Regions from separate parts of the Photobacterium makurazakiensis genome, predicted to be linked through region 4. Evidence: predicted binding sites of a transcription regulator. Region 4 holds the regulator's gene; each other region holds the start of a gene.

Region 1 (3,345 bases), on a different contig from region 4:
GCCATTCCACGGTAAGAATGCGTAGTTAGAGCGATCGCCATTTACCTCACCAACCGCTGGCGTTAAATTATGAAGATCAGCCTGCATCGAACGATAGACTGGGTTCATTTTCGTAGCACAAGCTCGGCCTTTATAGGCTTTGCCTTTACTGTTCACACATTGAGGGTGACCTTCACGCCATTCGACAAATGCTCGGCCAAAGTTTTCGGCTGGTACTACATGTTCCCACTCTATTCGGTTAGCCCGTTTTTCTTGTTTACGAACCTCATAACCACAACTCGCAAGATCAGGTAGCCCTTTTTTACCTTGCCATGTAATAGCACAGCCGCAGTAGAAGCTGGTGGGGTGATCTTGATAGATTTCAACAGCGAGGCGTTTCGCTTTACTAAATGAAGAAGGGGGGGCAGCTAAAGCTATGGTTGGCAGTAAGAGGCCAATGGCTAAACAAGAGTAGGATCGCAGCATGATTCACCTTTAGATACGGGTCATACTGACAAGCCTAACATTGATGTTAATTTTTAGAAGCAATTCACGGTGAGTTTTTTATTGATTACACAAGGTTGCAGGGAATATCGGCTAACAAGCAAGGTAGGTTAGCGGCTGTTCACACTGGCGGCATTGGTAGGTTGCTTGGCCACGCTGTATTTTGTTGTGGCGACGGATGGTCAGTTGATGCTCACTACATTGGCAGCGGTAGGTATAGGTATTACCTTGTACTGAACTGACATCAAAACTGTGCGTCGTGCGCGGTGGAACACCAAACACGTCAGCCATAATAATTTTCCATTCTTTGCCGTGCGGGCGAACACGGCCAAACAACTTGAAAGCCACTAAGTGTGCGACTTCATGTGGCACTACTTCATTGAGAAAGGCATGGGGGTTCTCAGTAAGTAATACTGGATTAAAACGCACTTCCCAACCTTGTAAGCGAGCACTGCCGGCGATTTTTCCGCGTTGCTTGAAGCTCACGGTTGGCATGGTTAATCGCTTATTCAGTCGTTGGTTTGCTTGTTTTATGCATTGTTCGACTTTGGCAATAACTTGGTGTTGAAGCTGAGACATAACGTTGACTTTATAGTTGTAGCCCGACAATCAGGAAGTATAACGAAGTGGGAAAAAACAAAAAAGGAAGCCGAGGCTTCCTTTTCTTTATTCGGAGATGAGCAAACTTATCTGATGTTTGCGAAATCGCGAAGGATTGCTGCTTTGTCTGTCGCTTCCCAAGGGAATTCTTCACGACCAAAGTGACCGTATGCCGCTGTTTGCTGGTAGATAGGCTGAAGAAGGTTCAGCATTTCTTGCAGGCCGTATGGGCGTAGGTCGAAGTGTTGGCGTACAGCTTCAATGATGATGTCGTGTGGTACTTTTTCAGTGCCAAACGTTTCCACCATGATAGATGTTGGATCAGCAACACCGATAGCGTAAGAAAGTTGGATTTCACAACGATCAGCCATGCCAGCTGCTACGATGTTTTTTGCTACATAACGTGCTGCGTATGCTGCTGAGCGGTCAACTTTTGATGGATCTTTACCAGAGAATGCACCACCACCGTGACGAGCTGCGCCACCGTAGGTATCAACGATGATCTTACGACCAGTTAGACCACAGTCACCCATTGGGCCACCGATAACAAAACGGCCGGTTGGGTTGATGAAGAAGTTAGTGTCTTTGTTGATCCACTCTTCTGGCAGTACTGGTTTGATGATTTCTTCCATTACGGCTTCACGTAGATCCGGTGTCGTTACTGAATCACAATGTTGCGTTGAAAGAACAACCGCATCGATACCAACGATTTTGCCTTGGTCGTACTGGAAGGTAACTTGTGATTTCGCATCTGGACGAAGGAAATCTAACTTGCCGCTCTTACGTACTTCAGCTTGCTTTTTAACAAGCAGGTGAGAGTAAGTAATTGGCGCAGGCATTAAAATTGGTGTTTCGTTAGTTGCGTAACCAAACATAATACCTTGGTCACCAGCCCCCTGTTCTTTCGGGTCTTCTTTATCAACACCTTGGTTGATGTCTGGTGATTGCTTACCGATAGTGTTTAGTACTGCACAAGAGTCAGCATCAAAACCCATATCTGAATGAACATAACCAATTTCACGAACGGTTTCGCGGGTGATTTCTTCGATATCAACCCAAGCAGAAGTGGTAACTTCACCACCAACCATTACCATGCCGGTTTTTACGTAAGTCTCACACGCAACACGTGCTTTAGGATCTTGTTCTAAGATCGCATCCAATACTGCATCTGAAATTTGGTCTGCAATTTTATCTGGATGACCTTCTGATACTGACTCAGAAGTAAACAGGTGCTTCGCCATGAGCGCTCCCACAAAAAATGAATGATAATTTCGGACTCTATATGATTGCTAAAGCATCATACAAATGCATATGGATATACGTTTGTATGTATAGAGCTACCTCCGTCTAGACGGCTATAATACGCATTGGTGATATAAAAGCAACAGTACGAAGCATAGGGATATGGTTCGCTAGATAAGCAAACGTTTCCCCTGTATAGCTTTGATTACAGTTAGTTGGAATATGGGTTTACCCCAGCATGTTGATATGGAACTTATTTTTCGAAGGAAATCGTTTGCAGTAAGGGGGGTGACTTTGCGACAATACTCGCCCGCCGAACTCTGGTTAATGTTGAGCAATAGATTGCTAACTTTAATCATCATATAAAAGTCTACGAACCTCTGGAGCAGACATGTCTTCTCGTAAAGAACTTGCTAATGCAATCCGCGCCCTAAGCATGGATGGTGTTCAACAAGCTAACTCTGGCCACCCTGGTGCACCTATGGGTATGGCTGATATCGCTGAAGTACTGTGGCGTGGCCACATGAACCACAACCCACAAAACCCTGAGTGGGCTGATCGCGACCGTTTTATTCTGTCTAACGGCCACGGTTCAATGCTAATTTATTCTCTGCTTCATTTGACGGGTTACGATCTATCTATTGATGATCTGAAGAACTTCCGTCAACTGCACTCTAAAACACCGGGCCACCCTGAATACGGTTACGCACCGGGTATTGAAACAACCACAGGTCCACTAGGCCAAGGCATCACCAACGGTGTGGGCATGGCGATGGCTGAGAAAGCGCTTGCTGCTCAGTTCAACCGTGAAGGCCACGACATCGTAGACCACAACACCTACGTGTTTATGGGCGATGGTTGTTTGATGGAAGGTATCTCTCACGAAGCTTGTTCACTTGCTGGCACATTGGGCCTAGGTAAGTTGGTAGCATTCTGGGATGACAACGGTATCTCTATTGATGGTGAAGTTGAAGGCTGGTTCTCTGACGATACACCAAAGCGCTTTGAAGCTTACGGCTG
Region 2 (3,345 bases), on a different contig from region 4:
AGCTTCGTCGAAAATGACCGAAAAATAATTGAAATGGAATATTACATGTCAAAAGATTCCCCAGTTCGTAAGGCCGTGATCCCTGTTGCTGGCCTTGGTACTCGAATGTTACCTGCGACAAAAGCTATCCCGAAAGAGATGCTACCTATTGTCGATAAGCCTCTTATTCAATATGTAGTCAATGAATGTGTTGCTGCGGGGATCAAAGAAATCGTTCTTGTGACTCACTCATCAAAGAACTCGATTGAAAACCACTTTGATACCTCATTTGAGCTTGAAGCGACACTCGAAAAACGTGTTAAGCGTCAACTGCTGGATGAAGTACAGAAAATTTGTCCTAAAGACGTGACCATCATGCATGTGCGCCAAGGTCAAGCCAAGGGGCTAGGGCATGCTGTTTTGTGTGCTCACCCTTTGATTGGTGATGAACCTTTTGCGGTTGTATTACCTGACGTGATCCTCGATGACGTTGCCAGTGATTTACGCAAAGAAAACATGGCAGCGATGGTTGCATCATTTAATGATACGAACATTAGTCAGGTGATGGTTGAGCCTGTACCTATGTCTGAAGTATCAAACTATGGTGTGGCTGATATTGCAGGTGTTGAACTGAATGCAGGTGAAACCACGGCAATGAGCAAAGTGGTTGAAAAGCCCGATTTAGACGATGCGCCATCAAACTTGGCGATTGTCGGTCGATATATTTTACCGGCAGAGATTTGGGGCTTACTTGCCCGTACACCTGTTGGTGCTGGTGATGAAATCCAGTTAACCGATGCGATTGATATGTTGATGGAATCACAGCAGGTCAATGCTTTCCATATGTCAGGTAAAAGCCATGACTGCGGGAGCAAGTTAGGTTATATGCAGGCATTCGTTGAATACGGCATGCGCCACGAAAGCTTAGGTAAGGATTTTACTGCTTTCTTGAAAGAGATGGTGAATAACACTTCTCGTTAAACCGCATTACCTGATGTTAGAAAGCAAAAGCGAGAGACTTGTCTCTCGCTTTTTATTACCAGTCAGATCACTTCATGTCTAGTTACTCTGAATGATACTGCTCACAGGCATGCAGTGTATTTTCAATCAATGTTGCTACTGTCATTGGACCAACGCCACCAGGAACAGGAGTTATGTGACGCGCATTTTCTCTTGCAACATCATATTCAACATCACCCGCTAACTTGCCATTATCCAAGCGGTTAATACCCACATCAATGATAGTCGCCCCTTTCTTAACCCAGTGGCCCGGAATAAAATTCGGTTTACCGACAGCAACCACCAAAATGTCAGCTTGGCGGACATGGCCTTCAAGATCTTTAGTAAAGCGGTGGCAGGTAGTCGTGGTTGCGCCAGCAAGCAACAACTCTAGTGTCATTGGCCTGCCAACAATATTTGAAGCACCTACAACGACCGCATGCTTACCACGGACTTCTATATTGTATCGCTCAAGTAATGTGATAATCCCTTTTGGTGTACAAGATCGTAGCTTGGGAATGCGTTGGCATAAACGGCCGACATTATAAGGGTGGAAGCCATCAACGTCTTTCTCTGGGCTGATGTGCTCAAGTACCTTGGTACTGTCTATACCGGCAGGTAATGGCAGCTGAACCAAAATACCATCAATGTTCTTGTCTTGATTGAGCTCTTCGATCAAAGCGAGTAGTTCTGTTTCTGTTGCCGATGCTGGAAGATCGAATGATTTAGAAACAAACCCGACTTCATCACATGCTTTTCGTTTACTGCCAACATAGATCTGTGATGCTGGATCTTGACCAACTAATACTACGGCTAACCCCGGAGCACGTAAGCCTGCTTCAACGCGTGCCTTAACGCGTGCCTTAACTTCTTGACGAACTGTTTGAGAGATAAGTTTTCCATCAATAATTTGAGCGGCCATGTTTATCCTTTGGGTTGAATTGGTGAGCAATAACCAGCGTGCTGTTTCTGCTTTGTGTATCTTGTTAAAGATGACTCAGTAACTGGTTTATTAAAGCGCCGTTATTGTCGCAAAAAATGTGAACAAGATCTACAGCGCAAACGTTTGCCTTGGTGTTTTCGTTAAATTTTTGATTGTGGATGTGTGTTGTTTAATCTTTTGTTGTTTGTAGGGGGACGAAACAAAGATCGCTTAACAAGTACTGTGCAACTTTTACTATGCAGAACGTGGTCGTTTTATTTATCAGCGCTTTGCCTTTTGTTTGAACGCTTAGTTGCAAACGTACGAAAAATAGAGGGAAAAGCATTGACGTTAATAATCAGCGACGTATAATCCCGTCCCGTAGCCTAGCGCTACAATGATGCGCCCTTAGCTCAGCTGGATAGAGCACGTCCCTTCTAAGGATGTGGTCGCAGGTTCGAATCCTGCAGGGCGTGCCATTTCCCTCGTTTTAATTTATCGAATCATTCTCCCTGTGTTATTACCCAGTTCACCTGTTCCACCTTGGTGCTGTTTCGTATTTCCAGCAATTTCCTGAACAAGTAGTTCTTTTAATGCTAATAGTTCACGCTCGTTTGTGGGTTGCCATGATGCAATAACCTTGGCTTTATTCCTTTTCATCGCTATATCCTTTTATTTCTGAGGGATCCTGCGATAAATAATACGTTATGCCAATTTTTCTTATGTGCACGGTGTTGCTTATTTAGAATGTTTTGGAATAATTTTGATCCTGGGTATGTATTCTTTATTTCCTTTTTAGATCTTGTATCGGGAAGAGGAGATGTGTTGATGGTTTTTTAGACAGTGTAGTATTCAAACAACCGGCTAGAAGCGATATTTAGATGTGGTTAGTCGCCCTGAGGGTGATTGATTCGCTGGATTAAAAAGCAACAATGAAGACAGAGTTTCTGGAAATAAAAGAGGCTATTGTCAAAAAACAGCAAAAGTGAAGGACTTTTTTGGGCTTTACCCTTGTAAATGGAATTTTTGCCCCTATCTTGTGTGAAAGGTTTGATTGCGGTGCGGCCACTCTGTCTCGACGGCAGGGTCATGGATCGCTATAATACCGCGTTTTTTAATTTCTGCTTCAGTGACTATACCGTCAGCAGAAACAGAAATTATCAGAATTAAGGCGTTATGGTGTTGGCGTGGTTGTCAGCCATAACACGAAAGGATGCCACCGTCAGTATTGCTGATCGGCAACATCACTCAGAGAACACTGAGTAAGTTTTGAGGTTAAATAAAATGCAAGTTACCGTTGAAACCACTGAAGGTCTAGAACGCCATCTAACTATCACAGTTCCTGCTGCTAACATCGAAGATGCAGTTGCTGCTGAACTGAAGAAAATTGCTAAAAATCGTCGTTTTGATGGTTTCCGTCCTGGTAAAGCACCTATGAAAATGGT
Region 3 (3,345 bases), on a different contig from region 4:
TCAACTTGGCAGATGAATTTGCAGATTGGGTGAATCGTGGTGGCGATCGTAGCTACGGCGGTAAGTTTTTTGTTTCTAAGCAACTTATGACGTTGTTAGAGCCTGTGACTTTCCGTGGTGTGACGGTACGTCGAGACTCGATTAAGTTATTCCGAATTTCATAATTCCGATGACCCAATATCGTTTATTCAATGACTCTCATAGAAAGAAAAGTTGAAGAACAGATTTTAATTGGTTTTTAGCAATAAAAACCAATTAGCAAAAAAGGATGCTTAGGCATCTTTTTTTGTATCCAAAGCTCTCCAAGCTCGTTATTTGAACGTTTTGGCTGAAATGCGAACTTGGGGTGGAGTGTGATGAAAAAACACCTTAGATGAGGCTCTGGGCGCTTTAATAGGCCTTCAAACTTGTCTGAAGTAGGGTGCTTTGGTATAACTCAGGCATAAGACAGTCAGTCACATAAAGAGATAAGAATAAATGGATGCAGAATTTTGGCATAGCCGCTGGGCAGAAAACCGAATAGGTTTCCACCTTGATGACATCAACCCTGCTTTAACGAAATATTGGTCACAGGTGAATGCGAACCGAGATGACGTTGTATTTGTCCCTATGTGTGGCAAATCGGTCGATCTTACATGGTTGGCTGAAAAGCATAACAAAGTGATTGGTGTTGAGCTGAGTGATATTGCTGTACGCACCTTTTTTACTGAGCATTTTTATACCCCAATGGTAACAACGCTTGGTAACCACCAAACCTTGTATGAATTTGATGAAATCAGTATTTACTGTGGCGACTTCTTTTCAACGCAAATAGATCCAGCCGATGTGGTTTATGACCGTGCAGCGTTGATTGCAATGCCTGAGTCAATGCGTAAATTGTATGTAGAAAAGCTTCTGTCGTTGGTTAAGCCTGGTGGGCGTATTTTATTGGTTACTCTCGATTACCCACAAAATGAAATGGATGGCCCTCCATTCTCTGTACCAAGCATGGACGTTGATGCGTTGTTTACCAACTGTAAGATCACCCATTTGGGACGTTACGATGCTGGTGAGACGCACCCACGCCGTCAGCGTGGTCTTACACGTTTTGCAGAAGAAGTATGGTTGATTGAAGTTAACTAATGCCCGACATGGCTTCTGGGCGGCCTCTTTAAAGTAATAAAAAAGGAGCTTAAGCTCCTTTTTTAATTCGTGTTGAACTTAATATGACGTTGTAATGAACTAGAAGATAACGTTAATGTCTGCTGCTGTAGCGACTGAATCTTCAATTGCTTGTTCCACACTGTCACGTCGGGTTAAAGCAACACCTAAGCGACGTCGGCCATTGATTTCAGGTTTTGCAAACAAGCGTACTTGCGTATTAGGACGTGCAAGCGCAGCGGTTAAATTATCAAAACGAATATTGCTTGATACACCTTCTGCAAGAACAACCGCAGATGCTGATGGGCCGAATTGATTGATCGAGTGAATAGGTAAGCCAAGGAAAGCGCGTACGTGAAGAGCAAACTCAGATAGCTCTTGAGAAATAAGCGTTACCATACCTGTGTCATGTGGGCGAGGGGATACTTCACTGAACAGAACCTCATCGCCTTTCACGAATAGCTCAACACCAAATAGGCCATAGCCGCCTAACGCGTTAACAACCTTCTCGGCAACATCTTGTGCAGCCTTTAAAGCGGCTTCAGACATTTGTTGTGGCTGCCATGACTCGCGATAATCACCATCTTCTTGTCGGTGACCAATTGGCGCACAGAAATGAATGCCATCTACCGCTCGTACTGTTAGAAGGGTAATTTCATAGTCGAACTCGACAAAACCTTCAACAATGACACGTCCAGCGCCCGCGCGGCCCCCTTCTTGTGCATATTGCCATGCAGTTTCAATGTCTGCTGGTGTTTTGATTACACTTTGACCTTTGCCCGATGAACTCATGATTGGCTTAACAACACAAGGTGTGCCAATACGTTCCACAGAAGCCGCAAAGTCGTCAAACTGATCAGAGAACTCGTAAGGTGAGGTTGGAATAGATAGGTCTTCAGCGGCTAAGCGACGAATACCTTCACGATTCATGGTCAGTTTAGTGGCATTTGCTGTTGGTACGACATTTAGGCCATCTCGTTCAAGCTCTACTAATGTCTCTGTTGCAATTGCTTCGATCTCAGGCACCACATAATGTGGCTTTTCAAGTTCAATAACATGTTTTAATGCTTCGCTGTCAAGCATATCAATGACATGGCTACGATGTGCAACTTGCATAGCTGGTGCGTTAGCGTAACGATCTATGGCAATAACTTCTAGACCAAGGCGTTGGCATTCAATCGCGACTTCTTTACCTAACTCACCAGAACCAAGAAGCAGCACACGTGTAGCATTTAGACTTGTTGCAGACCCTAACATCGAATTTCCTTACTGGGTGTAGTCAAATTACCTAGAATCATACAGTATTTTTACACTCGCGCAAACGTTTGCTATTTATGGGGGGAGCAATCTTTTTCCCCATTTTTTCATTGGTTAACCTCAATCATGATTAGCGAATAATTAAGCGGCACTTTACGCTTTTTTGCGTAAAAACCATTCGCACTCATCACTGGCACTTCTATTAAACACCGTTCATAATTTGTCAAAGTTATGTCATATCTGCCTAGTCAGGCTCGAAATTTGGGAACTTTCTCGTTAAGTTACTACCAATTTCGTCTGAATAGAGCAGTAGTATCGTCATGAAAAAAGCGTTAATTGGCTTAGGTTTATTATGTGCATTACCAATCCAGGCACAGGCTTCACAAGCTTTGGGTATGTTTTTTGGTAGTCCAATGTCCGGTATTCAGTATAAGCACCATGATTTACGCTTCTCATTGGGTATTGATGATTTTGGTTTGGCTTTCGATAAGACATTTAATTTAGGATCACTTACTAATGACCCAGGTATGAATAACTTGTATACATTCGTCGGTGCTCAGTATGTCGATAAGAAGCATAATAAGTTAGGTGTACGTGGCGGTGTTGGCTTTGAAGTACCAGTTAACAGTTTTGAGTTTTATGGCGAAGTGGGCCCAACGTTATATGTTGTTGAAGATGTCAATTTAGAGTTGGAAGGCCAATTAGGCTTTAGGTTTCGCTTCTAGTGATGCCAATCGTTGTTATAGGATGCTGTTATAGGTAATAGAGGCGCCGATATTTAATGGCAATCATTATAGTGTCTATCAGGCTGCAATCGCCTGATAGACTAAAATATTATCCAGATTGGTATTATTTTTCTTTGATTAACCCTGCTTCTTCATAATATTGCCTAGCACCGTCATGCAAAGGTGCAGAGAGCCCATCTGTCGTCATTTCAGCTTTGTTTAA
Region 4 (3,345 bases):
CCGTGCCGCTTGGCCACCAGCTGAACTCGCAAAACACCTTGGTGTGTTGCCTCAGCATAGTAACCTAACCTTCGCCTTTACCGCGCAAGAAGTTGTTGAGCTGGGTGGTCTCCCCTTAGCGCTGACCAATCGAGAAACGGTAAGTCTTGCTAAAGATAAAATGGCTCAAGTCGATGTCACAAATTTGAGTTGTCGCCTATACCCTACGCTCTCTGGAGGAGAAAAACAGCGCGTGCACTTTGCACGGGTACTGACTCAACTCAGTCGCGCTGGTGAGCAGTGTATTCTGATGCTTGATGAGCCAACATCAGCACTCGATTTAGCGCATCAACATAAAACCCTTCAAGTCGCAAAGTCGTTAGCGAAGTCTGGGGCTGCGGTGATCATAGTGATTCACGATTTAAATTTAGCAGCGCAATATGCAGACCGTTTAGTCATTCTTAATGAGGGAAGAATTCAAGCTGATGGTTGCCCGAAGGACGCTTTAACAGAGGAAACGATCGAACGCGTTTATGGTTGGCCTGTTTGCATTACACAGCACCCAATCGATAATTACCCTATTGTGCTCGCAACCTCCAGCCACGAAATTGAAGAGCCCAAATCAACATTAAAACTGGCTATTTAACGGCAAATTGTTGTTAAACAAACCAAAAATAGCTCTTTTTTCATTCTACTTCATTTGCCTTAAAGCCTTCTTAATCAAACTAAAAAGGCTTTATAAACTTACCGTTTCATCTTTAGCAGAACAATTCACCAGATTTATAACTGGTTATAAATAAACCAATTCGTTCTTATCCATAAATAATCCTGATTTATTAAGACAAGAAACATTGCACTCTTTGCTACACTGAGTAAAATGAGAGCGCAAGCGATTACACTATGCAACAATTGAAACCCTGTAATCGCGATAGAATATGAATACTATAAGAAACGAAGCCGCCCATTCGTGTCGCGGCCTTTTGTCGTTTCTGTTATCTGTACTCAACAGAACAGTGAACTGTTTTAGCAGTGCACTACTCTATTGAGTAAAGCTTAAAATTACCTAGGTCATTTGACCCTTATTATTAGAAGAATAAATATGGCAACGATTAAAGATGTTGCACGTATGGCTGGTGTCTCTACAACCACCGTCTCTCACGTGATTAACAAAACGCGATTTGTCGCAGAAGCAACGCAGAAAAAAGTACTGTCTGCAGTTGACGAGCTAAACTACGCTCCGAGTGCTGTGGCGCGTAGCTTAAAATGCAACACAACCCGTACTATTGGCATGTTGGTTACAAAATCGACCAACCCTTTCTTTGCTGAAGTCGTACACGGTGTTGAAGAGTACTGTTACGGTGCTGGTTACACGCTTATCTTATGCAACACAGAAGGTAACCTTGAGAAGCAACGTGATTATTTACGCATGCTGGCTGAAAAACGCGTTGATGGTTTGTTGGTCATGTGCTCAGACTTGGATGAAAACCTACTCGGTCTATTAGAGCGCCAAAAAGACTTGCCTATGGTTGTCATGGATTGGGGACCAGAAAGCCCTCATACAGATAAAATTCAAGATAATGCTGCGTTAGGCGGCTATGTTGCGACTAAGTTCTTCATTGAGCATGGGCATAAAGCTATCGGTTGCTTAACAGGTCACAGTGATAAAACAGCTTGTCGTGAACGCTTAAAAGGCTTTAAAAAAGCCATGTCAGAAGCCGAGCTGGAAGTCGAATCAGATTGGATTTTAGAAGGCGATTTTGAATGTGAATCTGCAGTTGAAGCCGCTAACAAGATCATTGCAATGGACAAACGTCCAACGGCGATCTTTTGCTTCAATGACATCATGGCGATGGGCATGATCAGTACATTTTCACAAGCTGGTATTCGTGTACCTGAAGATATTTCAATTATCGGCTACGATAATATTGATTTAGCACCGTACTTTTCTCCACCGCTAACCACTATTCACCAGCCTAAGCGCCGTCTTGGTAAAACAGCTATCGAAATTCTGTTGGAGCGAGTGAAAGATAAAGAGCATGAGCACCGTATATTTGAAATGATACCAGAGCTTGTGATTAGAAAGTCAGTGATAAACCGAAACACCAATTCGTAACAAGCCAATAATCACTCGAGATAGAAACGGAGGCTTTTCCTCCGTTTTTTTAGTCTTATCCCTATGCCTTATTAGAATAAACACTCAACTTTGGGTGTTTTTTATAATTAAATAAATACAAGATAAAATAATTTATGGGAGCAAGGTCACGCTATTAAAAGTGGGAGCAGGTTCAAATTTTGCTTCTGCGATATTCTTAAACAGTCACGAACAAGGCAAACCTTTCGAAAGATTGGGACGCAAAGCTTCCGGCCTAAGAGTCCATAGTTTTCAATAACTAGTTCGACTTAAGGTAGCGGGGTTGCCGATGGATATAGCAATAGTGATCAGGCGTCATATTTTACATGATTCTGACATTACTCTTTTGTTAATTTTGCTAATCTGAAATCCTCGCTCTGTTGTTAGGTGACCCTAGATTTTTTTCACCGAGAAGAAGCATGGACAAACCAGTACTTAAAAATTCATTACGACTGTTTAGTTGTTTCAACAACGTAAAATCACGCTCGATGTTTGGCGGATTTGGCATATTCGCAGGTGAAACAATGTTTGCACTCGTTGTTAACGACAAACTTCATCTTCGTGCCAATGCTGAAAACGAACAAGATTTTAAACAGGCAGGCTTAAAGCCATATATTTATAAGAAACGTGGATTTCCTGTTGTTACCAAGCATTTTGCAATTCCAGATGAATGGTGGGAAGACACAACTAAAATACTTAGCCAAGCTAAGCGCTCTCTTGAAGCGGCAAAAGAAGACAAAGAAACAAAAAGTAAGGCAGGACCTGAACGTATAAAGGATCTACCTAACTTACGGCTAGCAAACGAACGTATGCTTAAAAAAGCTGGGATTATCAGTGTCGACGCCCTATTTGAAGCCGGTTCTTTGAATGCTTTTAGAGCATTGCAAGATACCCATCAAGGTACGGTAAGCATTGATCTTTTATGGGCTTTAGAAGGTGCAATTAGTGGTAAGCATTGGTCAGTGATTCCACAAGACCGCCGCTCAGAACTTCTTTCAAAGCTTAGTTAACCCTGCTTAGTACCATTAACAAGAGGTGATGATACACCTCTTGTTAATGCATCGTTTGTGGTATTGCTGCTTTCTATTACTACTTCTCATTATTATAAACTCCATAGCATAGCTAGACGTTTAGATACGTTGACCGCACGTTCAGATTGCTTCGTACACCCCATGAATGACAATTAATTGTCAGTAAATCTGAAAGATTGAATTGCCTCACAAAGCTGTTTACAA

Evidence for each region. The regulator PurR, encoded in region 4, represses purine synthesis genes. The targets are predictions, from matches to a motif close to TNANGNAAACGTTTNCNTNA.
Region 1: a site for PurR is predicted at 2,588-2,607, ahead of metK (methionine adenosyltransferase). Genes of this name have one in related genera too.
Region 2: a site for PurR is predicted at 2,033-2,052, ahead of folD (bifunctional methylenetetrahydrofolate dehydrogenase/methenyltetrahydrofolate cyclohydrolase FolD). Genes of this name have one in related genera too.
Region 3: a site for PurR is predicted at 2,454-2,473, ahead of purT (formate-dependent phosphoribosylglycinamide formyltransferase). Genes of this name have one in related genera too.

The regions. Positions count from the first base shown of each region.
Region 1 is NZ_JAKJSJ010000031.1:16,970-20,314, forward strand. Features, by position in the region: gene L4D09_RS14815 (endonuclease) at 1-465, opposite strand, end outside; gene L4D09_RS14820 (SprT family zinc-dependent metalloprotease) at 577-1,062, opposite strand; gene metK (methionine adenosyltransferase) at 1,170-2,324, opposite strand; gene tkt (transketolase) at 2,717-3,345, shown strand, end outside.
Region 2 is NZ_JAKJSJ010000029.1:38,062-41,406, forward strand. Features, by position in the region: gene galU (UTP--glucose-1-phosphate uridylyltransferase GalU) at 46-960, shown strand; gene folD (bifunctional methylenetetrahydrofolate dehydrogenase/methenyltetrahydrofolate cyclohydrolase FolD) at 1,043-1,900, opposite strand; tRNA gene L4D09_RS14080 (tRNA-Arg) at 2,303-2,379, shown strand; gene L4D09_RS14085 (hypothetical protein) at 2,396-2,560, opposite strand; gene tig (trigger factor) at 3,185-3,345, shown strand, end outside.
Region 3 is NZ_JAKJSJ010000046.1:10,641-13,985, reverse strand. Features, by position in the region: gene L4D09_RS19465 (hypothetical protein) at 1-164, shown strand, start outside; gene L4D09_RS19460 (thiopurine S-methyltransferase) at 478-1,122, shown strand; gene purT (formate-dependent phosphoribosylglycinamide formyltransferase) at 1,222-2,397, opposite strand; gene L4D09_RS19450 (hypothetical protein) at 2,718-3,122, shown strand; gene L4D09_RS19445 (TAXI family TRAP transporter solute-binding subunit) at 3,247-3,345, opposite strand, start outside.
Region 4 is NZ_JAKJSJ010000043.1:49,430-52,774, reverse strand. Features, by position in the region: gene L4D09_RS18820 (heme ABC transporter ATP-binding protein) at 1-625, shown strand, start outside; gene purR (HTH-type transcriptional repressor PurR) at 1,079-2,092, shown strand; cyclic di-GMP riboswitch class I at 2,297-2,401, shown strand; gene L4D09_RS18810 (TfoX/Sxy family DNA transformation protein) at 2,530-3,120, shown strand.